One region of the Mycobacteroides franklinii genome, then DNA from elsewhere that is predicted to be linked to it. Evidence: predicted binding sites of a transcription regulator. Region 1 holds the regulator's gene; the other holds the start of a gene.
The links. The regulator LexA, encoded in region 1, represses DNA repair genes until DNA is damaged. The targets are predictions, from matches to a motif close to CGAACANNTGTTCG.
Positions count from the first base shown of each region.

Region 2: ruvC (crossover junction endodeoxyribonuclease RuvC) is a predicted target of LexA. The motif match lies at 3,460-3,473, and genes of this name have one in related genera.

Region 1 covers NZ_MLIK01000027.1:3,503-10,622, forward strand. Annotated here, with positions in the region: gene nrdR (transcriptional regulator NrdR) at 1-239, opposite strand, end outside; gene BKG76_RS23085 (LysM peptidoglycan-binding domain-containing protein) at 370-873, opposite strand; gene lexA (transcriptional repressor LexA) at 1,103-1,777, shown strand; gene BKG76_RS23095 (GNAT family N-acetyltransferase) at 1,774-2,319, opposite strand; gene BKG76_RS23100 (acyl-CoA dehydrogenase family protein) at 2,326-3,480, opposite strand; gene BKG76_RS23105 (molybdopterin-dependent oxidoreductase) at 3,591-5,894, shown strand; gene hflX (GTPase HflX) at 5,891-7,120, opposite strand, start outside.
Region 2 covers NZ_MLIK01000024.1:125,829-132,948, reverse strand. Annotated here, with positions in the region: gene secD (protein translocase subunit SecD) at 1-609, opposite strand, end outside; gene yajC (preprotein translocase subunit YajC) at 683-1,021, opposite strand; gene ruvB (Holliday junction branch migration DNA helicase RuvB) at 1,167-2,180, opposite strand; gene ruvA (Holliday junction branch migration protein RuvA) at 2,243-2,851, opposite strand; gene ruvC (crossover junction endodeoxyribonuclease RuvC) at 2,883-3,440, opposite strand; gene BKG76_RS20060 (TetR/AcrR family transcriptional regulator) at 3,561-4,118, shown strand; gene BKG76_RS20055 (hypothetical protein) at 4,135-4,557, opposite strand; gene BKG76_RS20050 (phosphatase PAP2 family protein) at 4,733-5,329, shown strand; gene BKG76_RS20045 (YebC/PmpR family DNA-binding transcriptional regulator) at 5,360-6,115, opposite strand; gene BKG76_RS20040 (hypothetical protein) at 6,290-6,817, shown strand; gene pdxT (pyridoxal 5'-phosphate synthase glutaminase subunit PdxT) at 6,969-7,120, opposite strand, start outside.

The sequences.
Region 1 (7,120 bases):
GCATCGTCGTCGACATCGCGGCCCTGGCAGGCCCGGCGCACACCCTTGATGACCTTGTCGCGACTGAACGGCTCGGTGACGCCACTGCGCTTCACCACGGCCAGCACAGCGGTCTCCACGGTGGTGAAACGACGGCCACACTCCGGGCACGATCGGCGGCGCCGTATCGCCTGGCCCTCGTCCGCCTCACGGGAATCGACAACGCGCGAGTCAGGATGACGGCAGAACGGACAGTGCATTACTGCTCCTTCGCCGGTTCTGAACTCCATGTCGTTGGCCCGGGCGGGCTGACGCACCGCGCAGCGCGCCCAGACCGGTGTCGAGGATACCCGTGCTCCCGCACGCCCGAAGGTCACGTCCGTGCGCCGATCAGCCGACCGGAGAAACCAGCGTCTGACCGGCTTGCACTGTCGCCGAGTCGAGTTCATTGAGTTCACGAATCTTGGAAACCACCGCTGAGCGCGGCGCCTCCGGCGCAACACGCGAGGCCACGTCAGCCAGGGTCTCTCCAGGCGCGACCTGAACGACCGCCACACGATCCGGCACACCCGCTCCACCGACTCCTGCGGCGCTGACCTGGCCGAGCATCAACAGCCACATCGTCGCGACCGCAGCGCCCACCGCGACGACAAGGGTGGCTTTCAGGCTCACGGGGCGGCGACCATGAACTGCGGCCGAGACGCGGATACCGGTACCCCGGTACGCGACCGGCCGCCCGGCGGGCCGGCGGTAAGCGACCGTGCGCACCGGCAGTGCCCGACGCTGAGTCCGCGGATATTCCGCGCTGTACGCCCGTACTTGTGGCGCGCATTCGCGCGTCGTGTTCGCGCGGACGTGAGAACTACGTGGCGTGGCGAGAACGTTTGTGCTCATCTGCAATGCCTTCCTGTCCTGTCGATCGGTTTGCCCGTTCGCTCTTATGTTCGAATGTACTCGATCATGTGTTCGATATCCGAACATGTGATCGATTTGTAGCATTCACCACCGACAAGCGCCTCTGACCAGTGCAGATGCGCCGCTCAGCCGACCTGCCAGGCAGGATGCACGACACGCATCGAACACATGTTTGATAAATGTCGTCGACAGGTCTAGATTCGGGCCCATGAGCGATACACCCAGCAAGGGACCCGCCACCGGTTCACTGACCGAGCGCCAGCGGACCATCCTGGAGGTCATCCGCGCATCGGTGAATGAACGGGGCTACCCCCCGAGCATCCGCGAAATCGGAGACGCCGTCGGGCTCACCTCCACCTCATCGGTCGCCCATCAGCTACGCACCCTCGAACAGAAGGGATTCCTGCGGCGCGATCCCAATCGTCCGCGCGCCGTTGATGTTCGAGGACTCGAGGAAACCCGCGGCGCATCGGTCACCACCGACGTCATCGGCTCGGGCGACCTGCCGGAACCGACATTCGTGCCCGTGCTGGGGCGTATCGCGGCCGGTGGTCCCATCCTGGCCGAGGAGGCCGTCGAGGATGTGTTCCCACTCCCCCGTGAGCTCGTCGGCGAGGGCTCGTTGTTCCTGCTCAAGGTCGTCGGTGAGTCGATGGTCGACGCGGCGATCTGCGATGGCGACTGGGTGGTGGTTCGCCAGCAGAACGTCGCCGACAACGGCGATATCGTGGCGGCGATGATCGACGGCGAAGCGACCGTCAAGACATTCAAGCGGACGGCGGGTCAGGTCTGGCTGATGCCGCACAACCCGCTGTTCGAACCGATTCCCGGTAACGACGCCGCCATCCTCGGCAAGGTTGTCACCGTTATCCGGAAGATCTAGGCCTGTCCGGGCGGTGGCCCGGGCGCGGAATCATCATCCGCATGACCGTCCGAGGGCGGCAGAAATAGCTGGAAATACGCAACGTCCTGCCAGCTGCCCAGCTTGTAGCCAATCCTGCGGTAGAGCGCGACCTGCTCGAATCCCATTGCCAGGTGCAGCTTTTCGCTCGCAGCGTTGGGCACTACGACACCCGCCAGCACCGTGCGGTAACCAAGATCGCGAAGCCGGTCAAGCAATGCCGTGTACAGCTGGCGGCCCGCGCCGCGCTGGCGTCGCGCACCATCGACATACACGCTGACCTCACAGGCCCATCGGTAGGCCGAGCGTGCCTTCCAGGGCGCCGCATAGGCATACCCGAGAATTTCCCCGCCATCCTCGGCGACCAGCCAGGCGTGGCGGTGGGCCGCCGTCTGGATGCGTTCGGCAAGAACGACATCCGACGGCGGCACCTCCTCAAACGAAATAGCCGTATCGGTCACATACGGGGCATAGATCGCCGCACACGCGGCCGCGTCAGCGGCTGTGGCGTCACGAATATGCATAGGCGACTAGAGCGAACGCCCGATGATCTCCTTCATGATCTCGGTGGTTCCGCCATAGATCGTCTGGATACGGGAGTCCATGTACGCCCGGGCCACCGGGTACTCACGCATGAAGCCGTAACCACCGTGCAGCTGCAGGCAGCGGTCGATCAGGTGGACCTGCTTCTCGGTGCTGTACCACTTGGCCATCGCTGCCTGCTCAACACTCAATTCCTTCTTGTTGAGCAGCGTGATGAACTCGTCGACCATGATCCGGATCATCGTGGCATCGGTGGCGAGTTCGGCCAACACAAAGCGGCTGTTCTGGAAGCTCTTGATGGGCTTGCCAAACGCCTTACGTTCGGACGTGTACTGGATGGTCGCCTCAAGCATGGTTTCCATCGCGGCGGCCGCGACGACGGCAATCGACATGCGCTCCTGGGGCAGGTTCTGCATCAGGTAGATGAAGCCCTGGCCCTCGTCACCCAGCAGGTTGGCGGCGGGCACGCGGACATCGGTGAAGGACAGCTCGGCGGTGTCCTGTGCGTCAAGGCCCATCTTGTCGAGCTTGCGGCCGCGCTCAAAGCCCTCCATGCCGCGCTCCACGACGATGAGGCTGAAGCCCAGCGCACCCTTCTCGGGGTCGGTCTGTGCGACCACGATGACCAGATCGGCGTTGATGCCGTTGGTGATGAAGGTCTTGGACCCATTGAGAATGTAATGATCGCCGTCCTTGACGGCGCGGGTCTTGATGCCCTGCAGGTCACTACCGGTGCCCGGCTCGGTCATCGCGATTGCCGAGATCAGCTCGCCGGAACAGAATCCCGGGAACCAGCGGGCCTTCTGCTCGTCGTTGGCCAGATCCCGGAAGTACGGACCCGCGACATCGTTGTGCAAAGTGAAACCGATACCCGACTGACGAGCCTTGGTGATCTCTTCGCCGATGATGGCGTTGTAGCGGAAATCGACAAGGCCGCCGCCGCCGAACTCCTCGGGCATGTCAGTGCCCAAAAAGCCCTGCTTGCCGGCCTCGACCCACAGCGAGCGGTCGACGATCTTGTTCTCGTCCCACTCCTCCCGGTACGGCTCGGCATGCCGTTCCAGGAAGGTCTTGAACGACTCGCGGAACAGTTCGTGCTCGGGTTCGAAAATGGTGCGTTTGAACTTGACGGCGCCGGCCATGATCACCTTCCGGTTTGGGTTTACGTACTCGGCAGAATGTATACCAACCCACTGGTCGGTTGGTACTCGCCTACCTGGTTTCGACGGACAGAAAGCCTAGGCTGATCAGGGTGACCAGGCCGGCACTTTCACATACCCACTGGGGGGCATTCACGCCCGAGGTTCGTGACGGCGAAGTGATCGGCGTCACCCCCTTGGACACAGACACCGACCCTTCCCCGCTGCTGCACAACATCCCCGGCTCGATCCGGCACCGGGCTCGGGTGACGGCGCCGTCGGTCCGCCGCGGCTGGTTACGCGACGGTCCCGGCCCCAGCGCGGCGCGCGGTTCCGACGAGTACGTGGAGGTGTCTTGGGATGAGCTCACCGAACTGCTGGCCGCTGAGCTACGGCGCATCGTCGACACCCACGGCAACGAGGCCATCTACGGCGGATCGTACGGCTGGGCCAGCGCGGGGCGCTTTCACCACGCGCAGAGCCAGGTTCATCGATTCCTGAAACTCCTTGGTGGGTACACCTTTTCCCGTCACTCGTACAGCCTCGGTGCGACCGGCGTCATCATGCCGCACGTGATCGGAACCCATGACGGACTGTTCAAGAGGTCAACGTCCTGGGATGTCATCGTCGAGAACACCGATCTGCTGGTGTCATTCGGCGGAATCGCCCTGAAGAACACGGGCGTCAACCACGGCGGAACCACCGCCCACCCCGCGCGCGATGCCCTCAACCGGTTCCGCGGCCGTGGTGGACGCATCGTCTCGTTCAGTCCACTGCGCGACGATATCGACGGCGAATGCGAATGGCACGCACCAGTTCCCGGAACCGATGTCGCGGTCATGCTCGCGCTGGCACACGTGCTCGCCACCGAGGGCCTGGCGGACTTGACCTTCTTGCGCACCTATTGCACCGGTCACGAACGATTCGAGCGCTACCTACTGGGCACCGACGATGGCGTGCCCAAGAGCCCGGAATGGGCGCAGAACCTCAGCGGTCTGGACGCCGGCGGGCTGCGCAGCTTGGCGCGCCGCATGGCGGCCGGGCGCACCCTGGTGACCGTCAGCTGGTCGCTGCAACGGGTACGCCACGGCGAGCAGGCGCCATGGATGGGACTCACCTTGGCCGCGATGCTCGGTCAGATCGGCATCCCCGGAGGCGGTTTCGGACATGGCTACGGGTCGATGAACGAGCCCGGGCTGGCCCCGGTGAGTTGCCCGCTGCCGACCTTCCCGCAGGGACCCAACCCCGTCGAGACGTTCATCCCGGTGGCGGCCATCAGCGAGCTACTGCTGCGACCCGGCGAGACGTTGGCATACAACGGCCAAACACTGACCTTGCCGGATATCAGATGTGTGTACTGGGCGGGCGGAAATCCCTTCCACCACCACCAGAATCTACCCAGGCTGCGCCGTGCGCTGGCCCGCGTCGACACCGTGGTGGTGCACGATCCGGTGTGGACGGCGATGGCCAAACACGCCGACATCGTGGTGCCGTCCACCACCAGCCTGGAGCGTGACGACTTCTCCGGCAGCCGCAATGATCCGTTGCTGGTGGCGATGAAAGCTGTGGCACCGCCGTATGCCAACTCCCAGGACGATTACACGACGTTCTCGGCGCTGGCCGACCGGCTCGGGTTCGGCGCGCAGTTCACCGAAGGGCGCACCGCCTCCGAGTGGTTGCGCCACATCTACGCCGAATGGGCTGCCGCCCTGAATTTCCCGGTGCCGTCCTTCGACGAATTCTGGGACAGCGGCTCCCTGGAGTTGCCGACCGATCCCGGTTTGACCCTGCTGTCGGACTTCCGCGAGAACCCCGACGCGCACCCACTACATACCCCCAGCGGACGTATCGAGATCTTCTCGGAGACTATCGACGGGTTCGGATACGCCGACTGCGGCGGACACCCCCGCTGGTATGAGCCCACCGAATGGCTCAAGGGAAAACGGGCCGAACACTTTCCGCTGCATCTGATCGCCAACCAGCCGCGTACCCGGCTGCACAGCCAGCTCGACTTCGGCCGCACCAGCCAGGGATCGAAGGTCCAGGGACGCGAACCCTTACGTATCCACCCGGACGACGCCGCCACACGCGGTATCGCCGACGGTGACGTGGTGCGGGTATTCAACGACCGTGGCACTTGTCTGGCCGGGGCGGTTCTCGACGAGGGCCTACGTCCCCGGGTCGTGCAATTGTCCACGGGGGCCTGGTTCGACCCCATCGATCCCGCCGACCCGGATTCGCCCTGCGCGCATGGCAATCCGAATGTGCTGACCGATGACTCGGGAACCTCGTCGTTGGCGCAGGGCTGCACCGGCCAACACGTGCTGGTGCAAATCGAGCGCTTCGAGGGAACGCCGCCGCCGGTGCGGGCACACGTCCCGCCGCGGTTCGTCCCGCGCGACCAAAGCCCTTACTAACGGCCCAGGAGGACAGCCGCCAGCGCGTGCGGCACCCGGCCAACGACCCGTGTGCCATCCGCCAGGTGCTCGGTGGATTGCACTTGGCCCTCGGTATGAATTCGGGCCACCAAATCGCCACGCTCGTACGGGATCACCACATCGACGGGCACATCTCCGCGCGGCACCGCATCGGCGATGGCCTCACGCAGCGCGGCGACACCGTCTCCGGTGTGCGCCGACACGAACAACGCCTTGGGCAACGCGCGACGCAGCTGCGCCAACGCCAGATCGCCCGCCGCGTCGATCTTATTGATCACCAACAGCTCCGGCGCCGCCGAGGCATCGTGGTCCGCGACAACCTCGCCGATCACCGCGCGTACCGCCTCGATCTGTGCCAGCGGCGCCAGATCGGCGCCGTCCACCACGTGCACCAGCAGGTCCGCGTCGGCCACCTCTTCCAAGGTCGACCGGAACGCCTCCACCAGCTGGGTGGGCAGGTGTCGCACAAAGCCAACAGTGTCCGTGATGACGAATTCGCGCCCGTCGTCGAAGGTTCCGCGTCGCGTCGTCGGCTCCAGGGTGGCGAAAAGCGCGTCCTGCACCAGCACCCCGGCTCCGGTGATCGCGTTCAGCAGGCTCGACTTTCCGGCGTTGGTGTACCCGACGATCGCGACCGACGGGGTGTCGCTTTCCAGCCGGCGGCTGCGCTTGGTGTCACGCACCGTCTTCATCTCGCGGATCTCGCGCCGCAGCTTCGACATTCGCTCGCGAATCCGGCGCCGGTCGGTCTCGATCTTCGTCTCACCGGGGCCGCGGGTACCCACACCGCCGCCGGCCCCACCTGCCCGTCCGCCCGCCTGCCGGGACATCGATTCACCCCAGCCGCGCAGCCGGGGCAGCATGTACTCCATCTGCGCCAACGCCACCTGAGCCTTGCCCTCGCGGCTGGTGGCGTGTTGGGCGAAGATGTCCAGGATCAACGCGGTCCGGTCGATGACCTTGACCTTCACCGCCTTCTCCAGCGCCACCAGCTGCGCCGGGCTCAGCTCGCCGTCGCAGATGACGGTATCGGCACCGGTGGCCAACACGATCTCACGCAGCTCGATGGCCTTACCGGAGCCGATATACGTTGCCGGATCCGGCTTTTGGCGACGCTGAATCAGGCCTTCAAGCACCTCCGAACCGGCGGTTTCGGCGAGTGCGGCCAGCTCGGCCATGCTGGCATCGGCCTCCTGCGCGGTCCC
Region 2 (7,120 bases), on a different contig from region 1:
ATTCGGCGTCGCGGGCTGCGTCGCCGGAGGAGGTGGCGGCGGCGTTGGCGGCGTGGTCGTCTGCGCCGGATAGGGCCGTGGCTGCGGTTTCGGCGACGGCGGTGCGGCAGGCGGAGTGGACTTTCCTGCGCCGGGTCCCGGCGGCGTTGCCTCGTTCCCCGGAGCCGGCTGACGTCCCTGAGGCGCGCCCGCGCCCGCACCGGGCTCTGCCGGGCTTTCCTTGGGCTGCGCCGGCACTGCCTGTACGACAGGCCGGATGTAGAGCTTGGCGGTCTGACCGAGGTTGCGGGCCTCGCTGCCATCGTTACCGGGCACGGTGATGACGAGGTTGTCACCGTCGATGATGACCTCGGACCCGGATACACCGAGACCGTTGACACGCGCGTTGATGATCTGCTGCGCCTGCGTCAACGCTTCCTTGGTCGGCTTGGAACCGTCCGGGGTGCGGGCCGTCAGGGTGACGCGGGTTCCGCCTTGCAGGTCGATACCGAGCTTGGGTTTGGGCTGCTTGTCGCCGGTCAGGAACACCAGCAGGTAGGCGCCGATGAGCAGCACCAGGAAGGCAGCCAGGTAGCGGATGGGATGCACAGGGGCCGATGGCGAGGCCACGTCTCCGGTCTCCTTGCTTGTCGAGGGCGGGTCGGGGGGGCTTTCAGGGATTGAGGAGCACAGGCGAAAGCCGCTACTCCTTGGTCAGCTCGACCCCGCTGCTCTCGACCTCGCGTGAGGTCTCCTCGTCGGCGTCTGTACCGTCTTCGTCCTGGTCCACGATCTTGTCGCGGATGGCGAGCTTCATCCAGCGGGTCACAACGCCCGGCGCGATCTCCAGATCCACCGTGTCGTCATTGACATCGGTGATGGTGCCCTGCAGGCCAGAGGTGGTGTGTACCCGGTCGCCGATCGTCAAAGACTCATGCAACTCGATGGTGGCGTCGAGAGCCTTGCGCTGCCGCCGGTTCGCGAAGAAGAGGAATGCGCCCATAACAAGGATGAGCGGCAAGAAGACGATGATCGATTCCATGGCGGCTTTCGGGGTTCTTTCCGTTTGGTTCTTCACGAGGTCGAGCGCGGTCAGCGTGAAATGAGCACGCGACAGGTCACCAGTGTGCCATCCGACTCTGTGGAATCGACGCGAACCCCGTGCCCGCCGGAGCTCTAGTGCCCCGTCATTCGAACAGCCCGGCCTGCCCGAGCAGCTGCGGCGGCGGGGTCAGACCCAGGTGGGTCCACGCCAACGGTGTCGCCACTCGTCCGCGTGGTGTGCGCGCCAGCATCCCGGCGCGCACCAGGAACGGCTCACACACCTCTTCCACGGTGGTCGACTCCTCCCCGACCGCCACCGCCAATGTCGACAGGCCGACCGGGCCGCCGCCGAAACTGCGGGTCAGTGCCGAGAGGACCGCCCGGTCCAGGCGGTCCAGCCCCAGCTCATCGACGTCGTACACGGCCAGGGCGGACTTGGCGACGTCCACGGTGATCACGCCGTCCGCGCGCACTTCCGCATAATCGCGGACCCGGCGCAGCAACCGGTTGGCGATACGCGGTGTGCCGCGTGACCGCCGCGCGATCTCCGTGCCGGCGTCGGCTCCCAGCTCGATACCGAGGATGCCCGCCGAGCGAGCCAACACGAGTTCGAGCTCGTCGGGCTCGTAGAAGTCCATGTGGGCGGTGAAACCGAACCGGTCGCGCAGTGGGCCGGTCAGCGATCCCGATCGTGTTGTGGCACCCACCAGCGTGAACGGCGCCACTTCCAGGGGGATGGAGGTCGCGCCGGGCCCCTTGCCGACCACGACGTCGACCCGGAAGTCCTCCATGGCCAGATACAGCATTTCCTCGGCGGGTCGGGCGATGCGGTGGATCTCGTCGATGAACAGCACGTCGTGTTCCACGAGGTTGCTCAGCATCGCCGCCAGGTCGCCCGCGCGTTCCAAGGCGGGACCGGAGGTCACCCGCAGCGAGGAGCCCAGCTCGGCGGCGATGATCATGGCCAGGGAAGTCTTTCCCAGTCCGGGCGGGCCCGACAACAGGATGTGATCCGGGGTGCCGCCGCGGTTCTTGGCGCCGGAGAGCACCAGGTCCAGCTGCTCCCGTACGCGCGGCTGACCGATGAACTCGCGCAGCGATTTCGGGCGCAACCCCGCGTCTACGTCGTTCTCCCCGACGGTGAGGGCACCGGACATGGGGGCGTCGTCGAAACCGTCGTCCTCACCGCTGTCGAGGTGGCCGAACTCGTCGTAAGAACTCATCGCGTCTTACCCAGCAGCCCCAACGCCGATCGCAGCACGCCGGAAACATCCGTGGGTGCCTCGCCCCGATCATCTTGGGCCAGAACGGTATCGGTGGCTTGTTCGGCTTGTTTGGCAGCGAACCCGAGGCCGATGAGCGCCTCGATGACCTGGGTGCGCACCAGCGACGCGGTGCCGCGGCCCAGCTCGGTGGATCCGCCGGGCGCGACTGCCACCTTCTCACGCAACTCCAGCACCAGACGCTCGGCGCCACGCTTACCGATGCCGGGCACACGGGTCAGCGCGGCGACATCCCCGTCGGCCAACGCCTGCCGCAGGGTGGGCGCGTCGTAGACCGCAAGGGTGGCCATGGCGATCTTGGGCCCCACACCGGAGACACCGAGCAGCGTCAGAAACAGGTCGCGGGCATCGGTGTCGGTGAAGCCATAGAGCGTCATCGAATCTTCGCGGACAATCATCGCCGTGATCAGCCGCATCTGGGTGCCGCGCCGCAGCGTCGAGAGCGTCGCAGGGGTGGCGTTGACGCGGTATCCCACCCCGGCAGCCTCGATCACCACGTGATCGAGCGCGATGTCGATGACCTCGCCGTTGACCGATGCAATCACGCCGCACTCCGTTCTTCGCGCCGGCCGGCCATCACCGAACCGCCGCTTTCATCCGCGCCGCGAAGGCCTTCCGTTGCGCTTCCGCCGCCGCTTCCGCTTTGGCCATTCTCGCCAGCATGGGCGCACGCCAGCAGTGACAGATTGCCAGGGCCAGTGCATCGGCGGCGTCGGCGGGCTTCGGTGCGGTCTGCAGGTTGAGGATGCGGGTGACCATTGCGGTCACTTGGGATTTATCTGCCCGCCCGTTGCCGGTGACCGCAGCCTTGACCTCCGACGGCGTGTGGAAATACACCTCGATCCCCCGTTTGGCGGCACAAAGCGCGATCACCCCGCCGGCTTGAGCGGTGCCCATCACGGTGGACACGTTCTGCTGAGCGAAGACGCGCTCGATGGCGATCACATCGGGTCGATGGGTGTCCATCCAGTGTTCGACGACCTCGCTGATCGCTAGAAGTCGTTGCGGCAGAGCTTGATTGGCGGGGGTGCGCACGACATCGACATCCAGCGCCACCACCTTGCGGCCCGAAGATGCCTCAACCATGGACAGACCGCACCGAGTGAGACCCGGGTCGACTCCCATTACTCGCACGTGCCAGCCCTCTCGCTGTAGAACAGTTGTTCGATCAGCATATCGAGGTGTCCGGGCCATCGGGCGAGCAACACGCGAGGGCACTGCAAATGTCAACACTCGTTGGCCTAAGCTCAGCGCATGCCCCCCGAACCTCGGCGATCGGACGCCACCCGCGCGGCCATCCTCGAGGCTGCTCAGGAGCAATTCGCCAGCGTCGGCTACGAGAAGGCCACCATCCGGGCCATCGCCGCAACCGCGGGCATCGACCCATCACTGGTCATGCGGTACTACGGCAATAAGGGCAAGTTGTTCGCGGCCGCCGCCAACTTCGATCTATGCCTCCCCGAACTGAGCGACGTACCCCACAAAGAGCTGGGCACAGTCATCGTTCAGCACTTCCTGGAGCGCTGGGAGGTGGACGACACCATGGTGGCGCTGCTGCGCGCCGCGGTATCCAACGAAGAGGCCAGACTGCGCATGGTCGAGATCTTCACCGACCAGTCCCTGCCCGCATTCGAGGCGCTCTTAGCCGATCACGCCGCGGAGCGGGCCGCGCTGATCGGCGCCCAGATGATCGGATTTGCCGTCGGCCGCTACATTCTGCGACTCAGCCCCGTCATCGATATGACGCACCAGGACATCGTGAACTGGATGGCGCCGATCATTCAGCACTACGTCGACATTCCGGCGCCCTAGCACGCGCTCAGCGTGGTCAGGACCGAACCTTCAACGCCCCGTGCTCGTCGACCACCGCGAAGTAGAGGGCGCTCATCACCACAAACACCGCGGTCCAGATCAGTAGTCCCACCGAGTTCACGGCGAACGCCTCGCCCAGCAGGATGGCGACGACGCCGGTGACCAGCGGGCTGCGTACATGTCGACTGCCCGGCTGATCGAAGAGTGCGACGGTGCGGGTCACCAGGAACAAGCCCGCGGCGATCAGCAGGGTGCCGATCACGGTTGCCGTCATGGACATCTGATCCGACATCCAGGAGGGCACTTCGACGCCCACTCCGTAGAGGATGACCAGTGGAACCAGGACCGCCACGGTGAACGGCAATGCGAGAACGGCGCGCGTGGTGCGCCATAGGGTTGTTGTCGATTCAGGCGCCGGGGCGACGGTTTGTGTGGCCATGACGGGCCTCCCCTCACTTTTGTGGATGTCTTAGATGTACGCCTGCCTGACATACACTGTCAACACTTGTTGACCAACAGTCGTTGACATCACAATAACGCCGCCCCGCGACGTTTGATTCCCGTCGGCCGACACGATTCGGGGTCGAGGTCTGCGGCCGATTACTGTCGTCGGAGTGTCTGCCGGAAAACTGCCCAGCGAGAAAACGATTCAGTGGTGGCCGCCCCTCGGCGTCCTCGCGATGCTGGTGCTCGGATTCTCCGTCGGGAAGGGTTCGACACCTTTCGACGCGCGGTTTTTCGATGTGACCCAGGTTGTATTCGGGGTGCAGCCGCGTTGGCTGCTGTTCTTCACCGACTGGGAGTTTCTTGTTCCGGTGCTCGTGGTGTGCCTCGGGTTCGAGCTGTATCGACGGCACTGGCGGGTCGCCGCTGTGGTGCTCGCATGCCCGTTCGTGGCGAATTGGACCACTCAAGGCACCAAAATGCTGGTTGGCCGCGAGAAGGGCAGCGGTTACCTCGCCTACCCCAGCGGCCATACCACCTTCGTCGTGGCCGTCATGGGGATGCTGGTGCTGGTCGCCGGCGGAGCCCTATGGGCATACATCGTCGCCGGAATCATCAGCATGCTCGGACTGCTCGGGCAGGTCGCCTGCGGGTACCACTACTTCACCGACACCATTGGTGCGGTGCTCGTCACCACTGCTGTGGTGGTGTTGGCGTTCTGGGCCGCCGGGGTAACGGAGAAGAAGACGCCCGTCGGAGTGGACTAGCACGCCAACGCGATTGGTCGGCGGGCACGGTCAGTCTTCGTCGAGCGCGGCCAGCACCTCGTCAGACAAGTCCACGTTGGTGTAGACGTTCTGTACGTCGTCGCTGTCCTCCAGCGCGTCGACGAGCTTGAACACCTTGCGCGCGGTGTCGACGTCGGCCGGAACCGTCACCGACGGCTGGAAGCTGGCTTCCGCCGAGTCGTAATCGATGCCGGCATCCTGCAGCGCCTGACGCACCGCGACCAGATCGGTGGGCTCGGAGACGACTTCGAAGCTCTCGCCGAGGTCATTGACCTCCTCGGCACCCGCTTCCAGCACGGCCGTCAGCACGTCGTCCTCCGACAGGCTCCCCTTCTCCAGGGTGACCATGCCCTTGCGGGAGAACAGGTAGGACACCGAACCCGGGTCCGCCATGCTGCCGCCGTTGCGGGTCATCGCGACGCGGACCTCGCCGGCGGCGCGGTTGCGGTTATCGGTCAAGCATTCGACAAGCACCGCAACACCATTGGGGCCATAGCCCTCGTACATGATGGTCTGCCAGTCGGCACCACCAGCCTCTTCACCGGCGCCGCGCTTGCGGGCCCGCTCGATGTTGTCGTTGGGCACCGACGTCTTCTTGGCCTTCTGGATGGCGTCGTAGAGCGTGGGGTTACCAGCCGGATCGCCGCCGCCGGTACGCGCGGCGACCTCGATGTTCTTGATCAGCTTGGCGAACTCTTTGCCACGGCGCGCGTCTTTGACGGCCTTCTGATGCTTGGTGGTGGCCCACTTGGAATGGCCGCTCATGTACCCCTGTACCTCTTTCGTCGTCCTTTGCGCTGCCCGAGTGTACTCGCGAGTCCCAGATGGCCAGTGCTTCCGGGAGTGCCGACTCCGAAATTGACGACGTTTTTCGGCCGCAATCCGTGGCGCGACTCAGTCTGGGCAGCAGGCCAGCGGCGGGAACATAGGGTGAACTGCATGACCGTACTGGTGGAAGACCCGATCATCGACACGGTGCTGGACCGTTACGCGGCCACGATCGGCGACAGCCTCACCGATTACCGCAATCATCTCTATCGGGGCATGAACTACCAGCTGCGGCTTCTCGGCATGACCGAGGCGCCGCCCGAGATCGCGTTGGCGTGGGCGACGCACGATATCGGCATCTGGACGGCGGGAACCTGGGACTATCTGGATCCGTCGGTCACGCTGGCCGAGCAGTTGGCACCCGAATTCGGAATTACCGACGCCGGTCGGGTCAAGGCGATGGTGGCCGACCACCACAAGCTGAGGTCGGCCGAGGATCTATGGGTCGAGATGTTTCGGTTGGGCGACCGGGTCGATGCGTTCCACGGGCTGTACGCCTGGACCGGACTGGAGCGTTCGGATGTACGCGAGGTCGTAGAGGCGTTGCCGTACGGCGGATTTCACGGATTCTTGTTGCGGACGGCTGGAAAGTGGACGCTCAAGCACCCGCTGCGGCCGATGCCCATGCTGCGCTGGTGATGTACAGCGTGTCGGATCTTCCGGCGCCTCATCTACCGAGGCGTCAAGATCGCCGATCAGCTGGAAGACACCACCCACCAGTGCCCAGCTCTATGCGACAAAACGCCATACGCCCAGTTTGTCGCATAGAGGTGGGCACGCGCCGCACCTATCAGGACGCGCGCACCATGTCGACAAACAGCTCGTGCACCCGACGGTCGCCGGTCACCTCGGGGTGAAACGCCGTCGCCAGCGCGCTCCCCTGCCTTACCGCAACCGGGTGCCCCTGAGCGCTGGCCAGCACCTCGACATCGTCACCGACGC